Regions from separate parts of the Azospirillum sp. genome, predicted to be linked through region 3. Evidence: riboswitches for the same ligand, from Rfam matches in the RefSeq annotation. Region 3 holds a riboswitch; each other region holds the start of a gene.
The links. A riboswitch is a leader RNA that binds a small molecule or an ion and turns the genes downstream of it on or off. The one in region 3 is predicted to bind thiamine pyrophosphate.

Region 1: another riboswitch for thiamine pyrophosphate. It lies ahead of ACRWK7_RS29830 (ABC transporter substrate-binding protein); the one in region 3 lies ahead of thiC (phosphomethylpyrimidine synthase ThiC).
Region 2: another riboswitch for thiamine pyrophosphate. It lies ahead of thiO (glycine oxidase ThiO); the one in region 3 lies ahead of thiC (phosphomethylpyrimidine synthase ThiC).

What each region holds. Positions count from the first base shown of each region.
Region 1 covers NZ_JBOZRT010000143.1:41,080-44,347, reverse strand. The annotation lists gene ACRWK7_RS29840 (DMT family transporter) at 1-545, shown strand, start outside; gene ACRWK7_RS29835 (class I SAM-dependent methyltransferase) at 572-1,147, shown strand; TPP riboswitch at 1,176-1,277, shown strand; gene ACRWK7_RS29830 (ABC transporter substrate-binding protein) at 1,333-2,451, shown strand; gene ACRWK7_RS29825 (branched-chain amino acid ABC transporter permease) at 2,567-3,268, shown strand, end outside.
Region 2 covers NZ_JBOZRT010000033.1:20,496-23,763, forward strand. The annotation lists gene thiS (sulfur carrier protein ThiS) at 1-205, opposite strand, end outside; gene thiO (glycine oxidase ThiO) at 202-1,365, opposite strand; TPP riboswitch at 1,356-1,454, opposite strand; gene mgtE (magnesium transporter) at 1,652-3,085, opposite strand.
Region 3 covers NZ_JBOZRT010000124.1:12,646-15,913, reverse strand. The annotation lists gene rplS (50S ribosomal protein L19) at 1-383, shown strand, start outside; gene ACRWK7_RS26830 (BON domain-containing protein) at 663-1,034, opposite strand; TPP riboswitch at 1,138-1,270, shown strand; gene thiC (phosphomethylpyrimidine synthase ThiC) at 1,344-3,140, shown strand.

The sequences.
Region 1 (3,268 bases), on a different contig from region 3:
TGGTCATCACCGCGCTGGCCCGCCCGCTGCTCGGCGAACCGGTGTGCGCCCGGCGCTGGGCGGCGGTGCTGGCGGGGTTCGCCGGCGTGCTGTTCATGCTGCGCCCGACCGAGGCGGTGGTCGGCGTCGGCGCGCTGGGCGCGCTGCTCAGCGCCGTGTGCTTCGCGCTGTCGGCGGTGATCGTCCGCCGCTACGGCACCAGCGAGACGGCGCCGTCCTGGCCGTTCTACGGCAACCTGCTGGTCAGCGCGCTGCTGGCCCCGGTGCAGCCCTTCGTCTGGGTGACGCCGGCCTTGCCCGACCTGCCGCTGCTGCTGTCGGTGGGGCTGGTCGCCGGCACCGCGCTGCTCTGCCTGATCGCCGCCTTCCGCATGGCGCCGGGGCCGGTGGTGGCGCCATTCCAGTACACGCAGATGCTCTGGGGCGTGCTGTACGGCGCGCTGATCTTCGGCGACGTGCCCGACCCGTCGCTGGCGCTGGGCGCCTGCATCGTCATCGCCAGCGGCCTGTACGTTCTGCGGCGCGAGGCGCGGCCGGCGTGCTAGAGTCGGCCGTCCCTGCGGAGCGCGTCATGACCGGCCTCAAGCTCAACCTCGGCTGCGGCGACACCCGGCTCGCCGGCTACGTTAATGTCGACAAGTACGACACCTTCGCTCCCGACATGGTCGCCGACCTGGAGGCCGTGCCCTGGCCCTGGCCCGACGACAGCGTCGGGGAGATCCAACTCATCCACGTGCTGGAGCATCTGGGCCAGTCCACCGGGACGTTCCTCGGCATCATGACGGAGATGCACCGCGTGTGCCGCCATGGCGCCCGCATCCACATCCGCGTGCCGCACCCGCGCAGCGACGGGTTCCTGGGCGACCCGACGCACGTGCGCCCGATCACGCCGGACGTGCTGTCGCTGTTCTCGCTGGAGGCCAACCGGCTGTTCATGGCGCGGCGCTGGCCGAACACGCGTCTGGCCATGCACCTGGGCGTGGACTTCCGCACGGTGGCGGTGACCTACAAGCTGACCCCGCGCTGGCAGCAGAAGCTGGCGTCGGGCGCGATCACCCACGACGAGCTGGCCGAGGCGGCGGAGACCCACAACAACGTCATCGACGAGATCGCCATCGAGCTGGAGGCGCTCAAGGACGCGGCTTGACAAGCCGGCCCGGCGCCGTACTCTCGCCCGCGAACGGCTGGGGTGCCTGCTCCGTGCGGGGCGGGCTGAGACACTACCCATCGAACCTGATCTGGGTCATGCCAGCGAAGGGAGCCGACCGTCGAGGACCGCGGCCCGCGCGCCGCCCTTCGAGCGGCGATCCCCTCCGGCACGGAGGAGAGGCCATGCGTCGATTTGCGTTTCCCATCCTGTTGAGCCTGCTCGCGGCCGGTGCCGCGCACGCGCAGTCGGTCAACGTGCCCGTCCTGGTGCCGCTGACCGGCTTCCTGTCGCTGGAGGGCACCAGCCAGCGCAACGGCGCGCTGCTGGCCCTCAAGCAGGCGCCGGCCGGGCTGAGCGTCACCGCCGACGTGGTGGACACCGGCACCTCGCCGGAGGCCGCGGTGACCGCGCTGGAGCGCGCCGCCGGCAAGCCGGTGACCGCGGTGGTCGCCTCGATGCTCGGCACGCAGATGCTGGCGATGCTGCCGCTGGCGAAGGACTACGGGCTGCCGCTGGTCACCGTGTCCGGCACCGCGTCGATCACCGAGCAGGGCAACCCCTGGGTCTTCCGCTTCTTCCCCGGCGACGCCGTGACCAAGGCGGCGCACGCCCGCTACGTGGTGGAGGAGCTGGGCAAGCGGCGCCCCGCGGTGATCTACCAGACCACCGCCTACGGCCAGGGCGGCAAGGCGCAGCTGATGGAGCAGTTCCGGGCGCTCGGCGCCACGCCGGTGTTCGAGGAGGGCGTGGACACCTCGGCCAAGGACCTGCTGCCGGTGATCACCAAGGCGCTGGCGGCGAAGCCCGACGTGCTGGTGCTGCACCTGCACTCCGCCCCCACCGCGCTGTTCATCCGCCAGGCGGCGGCGCACGGGGTGGACATTCCCATCGTCGCCGGCTCCGCCATGCACCAGCCGAGCACCGCGGCGCTGCTGGAGCCCGCCGAGCTGAAGGGCGTGTGCGCCGAGACCGCGGCCTCCCCGGTGTCCGGCGGCTCGCCGGAGGTGGAGGCGTTCACCGCCGCCTACCGCAGCGCCTTCAACGCCGAGCCCGACGCCTTCGCGCTCGCCCAGTACGACGGCGTGCGGATGGTGCTGGACGCCGCCGCCAAGGGCGCGCGCACGGCCGGGCAGGTGCGGGACGCGCTGGCCAGGGGCACGCACAAGGGCCTCGCCATGACCTACGCCTCGGACGGCAAGGGCAACATGGCGCACTCGGCGGTGATCGTCTGCTACGACGGCAAGACGCGGGTGCCGGTGCTGGTCAAGCGCTACGACAACCTGACGGGCGTGGTGAAGTGAGGCTGGCGTGTTGCCCCCTCCCTAACCCTCCCCCGCCCTTGGCGGTGGAGGGAACTCCGCCGCTCGGCTCCCTCCACCGCGCAAGCGGGGGAGGGACGGGGAGGGGGCCTGCGGCATGATCCTCCTCCAGCTCACCCTCAACGGCCTCGCGCTCGGCGCCGCCTACGCGCTGGTGGCGCTGGGCTTCGTGCTGGTGCTGAACGCCGCCGGGGCGGTGAACTTTGCGCACGGCGACCTCGTCATGGCCGGCGGCATGCTGGCCGTGGCGCTGGCCCAGCTGATCCCCGCCCCGGGCCTCGCCCTGCTGCCGCTGGTGCTGGTCCTGATGGCCGCCCTCGGCCTGGCCGTCTCGTGGCTCGCCTACCTGCCGCTGCGCGGGCGGCCGCACGTGTCGGTGTTCATCAGCACCATCGCCGTCGGCATCATCCTGCAGAACGGCGCCAACGCCCTGTTCGGCGGCGAGCCGCGCGCCGCCCCGCCGCTGCTGTGGGGCGGCACGGTGGCGCTCGGCCCGCTGGTGGTGTCGGTGCAGTCGCTGGCGATCCTCGCCGTCGCGGCGCTGCTGATCGGCGCGCAGCAGTGGGTGTTCGCCCGCACCCAGCTCGGCCGCCGCCTGCGCGCCACCGCGCAGGACCCGGAGATGGCGCGCGCCTGCGGCATTCCGGTGACCGCGATGATCCTCGCCACCTTCGCGCTGGGCACGGCGTACGCCGGGGCGGCGGGGCTGCTGCTCGCCAACCAGTTCTTCGTGACGCCGACGGCCGGCGGCGACCTGATCCTCAAGGCCTACATCGCGGTGACCATCGGCGGCTGGGGC
Region 2 (3,268 bases), on a different contig from region 3:
AGCCGCCCTGGAAGGGACGGACGATGTCCAGATCGTCGCCGGGGCGCAGCGGCGTCTCCGCCCACTGCGCCCGGCGCACCACGGCGCCGTTGAGGGCCACGGCGACGGCCGGGGTGTCCGGCCCGATGCCGCGCGTGGCCAGGAGGTCGGCGACGGAGGCCGCATCCAGCGGCTCCGCCGTGCCGTTCACGCGGATGGTGGTCATGCCGCCTCCCGGAACCGCCCGATGCCGAACCCGGCGATTACCGGATCGGTCTCGCCGGTGAGGATCAGGCGGGCGATCGCGTCGGCGGTCACCGGCGCCAGCAGGATGCCGTTGCGGTGGTGGCCGGTCGCGTAGACCAGCCCTTCCACCTCGCCGGTTCCCAGGATCGGCGCGTCGTCGCGGCTGCCGGGGCGGAAGCCGGTCCACATCTCGTCGATGGGCAGCTCGGCGACGCCGGGCACCGCCCGCCACACGCCTTCGAGCAGCGAGAAGATTCCGCCGGCGGTCAGGTCCTCGTTGAAGCCGCGCTCCTCGCTGGTGGCGCCGATCACCAGACGGCCGTCCAGGCGCGGGATCAGGTAGGTGGTGGGCGTCCACACCACGTGGCGCAGCAGCGGCGCCGCCGGGTCCATGCGCAGGGCCAGCATCTGCCCCTTGATCGGCCGGACCGGCGGGCGGCCCGCGGCGGGCAAGCCCTCGACGCCGCGCGACCACGCCCCGGCGGCCAGCACCACCACGTCCGCCGGGTGCAGCGTGTCACCCACCCACACGCCGGCCGCCCGGCCGCCGCGCAGCTCGATGCGGGTCACCGCCGCGTGTTCGTGCACCCGGCCGCCGGCCTTCAGCACGGCGGCGTGCAGGGCGCGGCTGAGCGCCCGGTTCTCGACCTGATGGTCCTCCGGGCTGAACAGCGCCCCGGCCACGCCCGGCTGCAGGTAGGGCTCGCGCCGGCGGGCCTCGGCGCCGTTCAGCAGCTCGATCGGCAGATCCAGGCCGCGCTGGAACTCGTGCAGGAAGCGCAGGCGGGCCATGTCGTCGGCGGTGTGGCCGATGTACAGCGTGCCCTCGGTGCGCAGCTCGACCGACAGGCCGGTGGCGGCCTCCAGCTCGGCCGCGAAGGCGGGCCAGCGCCGCTGGCTCTCCCGATTGAGGGGGAGCATCCACTCCTCCCCCGGTTCGGTCTCGATGCAGGCGGCGAGCATGCCGCCGGAGGCGTGCGTGGCGCCGCGTCCGGCTTCGCCCTGGTCGAAGACATCGACCCGGGCGCCGGCCGACGCCAGCCGCCAGGCGATGCCCAGGCCGATGGCGCCGGCGCCGATCACGGCGACGGACGGGGACTTAGAGGACGATGGATGGATTGCGGGCGCAGAATCGCTCATAGGCGGCTCCCTTCGCTGGCATTACCCAGACAGGTTCGATGGGTTTGATCTCAGCCGCGCACCACGCGCAGCACCCCATGCCGAGCCCACATGCTGACGGGCCGCCGCAACCAAAGCAAGAAGTTTTTGGAGCGCGTAGCGCGACTGGGCCGTTGAGGCCTCTCGCACAAACCCGCAAGGTTTGTGCTGGCGGCAGGCGGATCCGATGGATCCGCCGGGAGCCCCGCGGCCACATGGCCGCGAAGGCAAGGGGCCGGACGGCCCCGCCCGCCGTTTGAGGGAACAATTACAGCAGAAAAACGGTCGCCAGCGCCAGGAAGGCGAAGAAGCCGACCACGTCGGTGACGGTGGTGAGGAACACCGTGCTCGACACCGCCGGGTCGACGCCCAGCTTCTCCAGGCCCAGCGGGATCATCACGCCGAACAGGCCGGCGACGAACAGGTTGATGATCATGGCGCAGGCGATGACGACGCCGATGGTGGGCTCGAACCACACCCAGGCGATGGCGCCGACCAGCACGGCGAAGACCACGCCGTTGATCAGAGCCACCACCAGCTCCTTGCCGAAGACGCGCCAGACGTTGGCGGGCGACAGCTCGCGCGTCGCCAGCGCGCGCACCACCACGGTCAGCGTCTGGGTGCCGGCGTTGCCGCCCATGGAGGCGACGATGGGCGCCAGCACCGCGAGCGCCACGACCTTCTCGATCGCCCCCTCGAACAGCGAGATGACGCCCGACGCGATGAAGGCGGTGACCAGGTTGACCAGCAGCCACCACAGGCGCGACCTGGAGATCTCGCGAATCGGCGTGTAGACGCCGGTGTCGCCGGCGCCGCCGAGCTTGAGGATGTCGTCCTCCGCCTCCTCGTCGATGATGTGCACCACGTCGTCCACGGTGATGACGCCGCGCAGGCGCCCGGCCTGGTCGACCACCGGGGCGGAGACCAGGGCGTACTGGCGGAAGAGGTTCGCCACCTCCTCCTGCTCCATGGTGACGGGGATGGTGTGCAGGTCCTCGGTGGCGATGTCGGCGATGCGCACCGAGCGCTTCTGCCGCATCACCCGTGAGAGCGGCACCGCGCCGACCACCCGGTGCAGCGGGTCCACCACGAAGAGGTCGTAGAAGTCCTCCGGCAGGTCGTCGCCCGAGGCGCGCAGGAAGTCCAGCGTCTTGCCAACCGTCCAGAACTGCGGCACCGCCACGAGGTCGCGCTGCATCAGGCGGCCGGCGGTGTATTCCTCGTAGGTCAGGTTCTCCTGCACCAGCGCGCGGTCTTCGGCGGGCAGGTTGTCGAGGATCGCCTTGCGGGTCTCCTCGTCCATGTCCTCGATGAGGTCGACGGCGTCGTCGGTGTCCAGCTCGGCCACCGCGGCGGCGAGCTCCTTCGGCTCGAACAGCTCCATGACCTGCTCGCGCAGGTCCTCGTTGAGGTGCGACAGCACCTCGCCGTCGAAGTTCGGGCGCAGGATGTCGATGAGGGCTTCGCGCTCGTCCGGGCCGACCTGCTCGATCAGGTCGGCGACATCGGCGGCGTGCAGATCCTCGACCTCGGCGCGCACCTCGTCGGCGCGGCCGTCGCGCAGCAGGTCGCCGATCTCCTCCACGAAGTCGGGATCGACGCCGTAGGCGCGCTCCTCGTCCTCCTCGCGGAAGGGGTGGCGCGGCTCTTCCGGCTGATGCGGCGGCGGCTGGTGCGGGTCACGGTTTTCGGCCACGTCCATCGTCCGCTCCCGCTTCGGCAGCACCGGGGTGCACGCTTAGGTCTTGTCGAGGAGCCCCGGCGGCCCGGCTTGGCGCGGCCGACGGGGCTCGCACGGAATATAGGCGGGGCGCGCCTTTGTCCAGCGTGTCGGGCGGGACCACGCGTGAACTTTGTGTAATCCGCCGCATACCTGCGTAATATG
Region 3 (3,268 bases):
AGCAGCTCGAGCAGGAGCAGATCCAGAAGGCCCTTGGTGACAAGGCCATCCCGGAATTCTCGCCGGGCGATACGCTCCGCGTGAACGTGAAGGTCGTCGAGGGCACGCGCGAGCGCGTCCAGGCCTACGAGGGCGTGTGCATCGCCCGCAAGAACGCCGGCGTGAACTCCTCGTTCACCGTGCGCAAGATCAGCTACGGCGAGGGCGTGGAGCGCGTGTTCCCGCTGTACAGCCCGCGCATCGACTCGATCGAGCTGGTCCGCAAGGGCGACGTCCGCCGCGCCAAGCTGTACTACCTGCGCGATCGCCGTGGCAAGTCGGCCCGCATCTCGGAGCGCACCACCGGCCGCGGCATGAACAAGACCGCCGCCGCCGCGGAGTAATCCGCCCGGTCTGTCGAGCTATCCGGCGCCCGCCGTGGGGAAACCCGCGGCGGGCGTTTGGCGTTGGGATCGTGCCTGTGTTTCGGGGACAACAGGGGCTGCACGGATTTCACGGATCTGGTTTGATCCATTCTTTCACTTCAAGCGCCTTCCTGGTCGTCATCCCCGCCTTCGCGGGGAGGACGATTTGAGAGGTGATCGCGGCAGGGCAATCCGTGCAATCCGTGCCCAAATCCGTGAAATCCGTGTGAACCGGGTTGCCCCGTTGACGCCGCGCCCCTATCGCCGCGTCAGCGAGTTGGTGTGCGCCTCCTTCAGCGTCGCCGGCTCGTTCATGTCGCCGACCACGCCGGGCGTGCGCGTCTCGGGGTCGGCGGGGCTGGAGCCGAGCTCGCCCATCGCCTGCGCCGCCTGCGCGGTGCGGCGCAGCCCCAGGCGGTCGATCACCTGCGCCACGCCGTGGACCTTCGCCGCCAGTTCGGCCGCGCGGTGGCCCTGCTCCACCGAGCCGACGCTGCCGGTCAGCGTCACCGCGGCGTGGTGGACCGTCACCTCCAGATCGTGCGCATCGACGTATTCGTCCTCGGTCAGGCGCTGGGTGACCTCGCGGCGGATGCGCGCGTCGTCGTCCGATTCCTCGTGCCCGAACATAGGTCTGTCTCCCACGGCTGCCACCATACGGAAAGGCAACGGCGCGGCGGCGGGGTCGGTTCCTTTCCCGTTTGACAACGGCTCGCAAGCGGCCCAGCATGGCGCCTCGTTCCAGGGGGGTCCCGTAGGGGGCTGAGATACCACCGGCCAAGGCCCAGACAGGGCTCCGGCGACGTGGTGACCCTTCGAACCTGATCCGGCTCATACCGGCGAAGGGAAGGAACCGCTGCGGGCGCCGAAACACCACCACACCCGCACCTTCTTCCGCACCTGTGACCGGATCTCCTCGACCGACGAAGGAGATCGACCGTGCCAAGAGACCTCACCGACCCCAACTTCTCCGTTTCCACCGGGCCCCTGCCCGCCTCTCAGAAGGTGTACGTGCCGGGCGACCAGGGTGTACGCGTCGCCATGCGCGAGATCCGCGTCGGCGGCGGCGAGCCGCCGGTGCGGGTGTACGACGCCTCCGGCCCCTACACCGACCCCGACATGGCGGTGGACATCCGCAAGGGCCTGCCGGCCCTGAGGGAATCCTGGATCCGCGGCCGCGGCGACGTGGAGGCGTACGACGGCCGCGCCGTTCGCCCGGAGGATGACGGGCTGCGCCCCGGCGAGGCGCCCAACCTCGACGTCCACCCCGGCTCGGAACGCCGGCCGTTGCGCGGCAAGCCCGGCCGTGCGGTGACACAGATGGCGTACGCCCGCGCCGGCATCGTCACGCCGGAGATGGAGTACGTCGCCATCCGCGAGAACCTCGGCCGCGCCGCCGCGCTGGAGCAGGCCCGCGACGGCGAGTCGTTCGGCGCCAGCATTCCCGAATTCATCACGCCGGAGTTCGTCCGCGACGAGATCGCCCGCGGCCGGGCCATCATCCCCGCCAACATCAACCACCCCGAAGCCGAGCCGATGATCATCGGCCGCAACTTCCTCACCAAGATCAACGCCAACATCGGCAACTCCGCCGTGGCGTCGTCGATCGGCGAGGAGGTGGAGAAGATGGTGTGGGCGATCCGCTGGGGCGCCGACACGGTGATGGACCTGTCCACCGGCCGCAACATCCACACCACCCGCGAGTGGATCATCCGCAATTCGCCCGTGCCCATCGGCACCGTGCCGATCTACCAGGCGCTGGAGAAGGTCAACGGCAAGGCCGAGGACCTGACCTGGGAGATCTTCCGCGACACGCTGATCGAGCAGGCCGAGCAGGGGGTGGACTACTTCACCATCCACGCCGGCGTGCGCCTCGCCCACATCCCGCTGACGGCCAAGCGGGTGACCGGCATCGTGTCGCGCGGCGGCTCGATCCTCGCCAAGTGGTGCCTAGCCCACCACAGGGAGAACTTCCTCTACACGCACTTCGACGACATCTGCGACATCATGAAGGCGTACGACGTCAGCTTCTCGCTGGGCGACGGCCTGCGCCCCGGCTCGATCGCCGACGCCAACGACGCCGCGCAGTTCGCCGAACTGGAGACGCTGGGCGAGCTCACCAAGATCGCCTGGAAGCACGACGTGCAGACCATGATCGAAGGCCCCGGCCACGTGCCGATGCACAAGATCAAGGAGAACATGGACAAGCAGCTCAAGCTGTGCGGCGAGGCGCCGTTCTACACGCTCGGGCCGCTGGTCACCGACATCGCGCCGGGCTACGACCACATCACCAGCGGCATCGGGGCGGCGATGATCGGCTGGTTCGGGACGGCGATGCTCTGCTACGTCACGCCGAAGGAGCACCTGGGGCTGCCGGACCGCGACGACGTCAAGGTGGGCGTGGTGACCTACAAGATCGCCGCGCACGCCGCCGACCTCGCCAAGGGCCACCCGGCGGCGCGGGAGCGTGACGACGCGCTGAGCCGCGCGCGCTTCGAGTTCCGCTGGCGCGACCAGTTCCACCTGTCGCTGGACCCGGAGACGGCGGAGCGCTTCCACGACCAGACCCTTCCGGCCGAGGGGGCGAAGGTCGCGCACTTCTGCTCAATGTGCGGGCCGAAGTTCTGCTCGATGAAGATCACCCAGGAGGTGCGGGACTACGCCAACTCCGGCATGGCCGAGATGGCGGAGACGTTCCGTGCGCAGGGCGGGGAGATCTACAAGGCGGCGGATTGATCGATCCTTGAGGGCAACAGGAGATACACGGATCGCACGGATTTGAGCACGGATTACACGGATCTTTTATGCTTGCGTCGCAAGAACAAGAGAAATCCGTGCAATCCGTGCCTCAATCCGCGAAATCC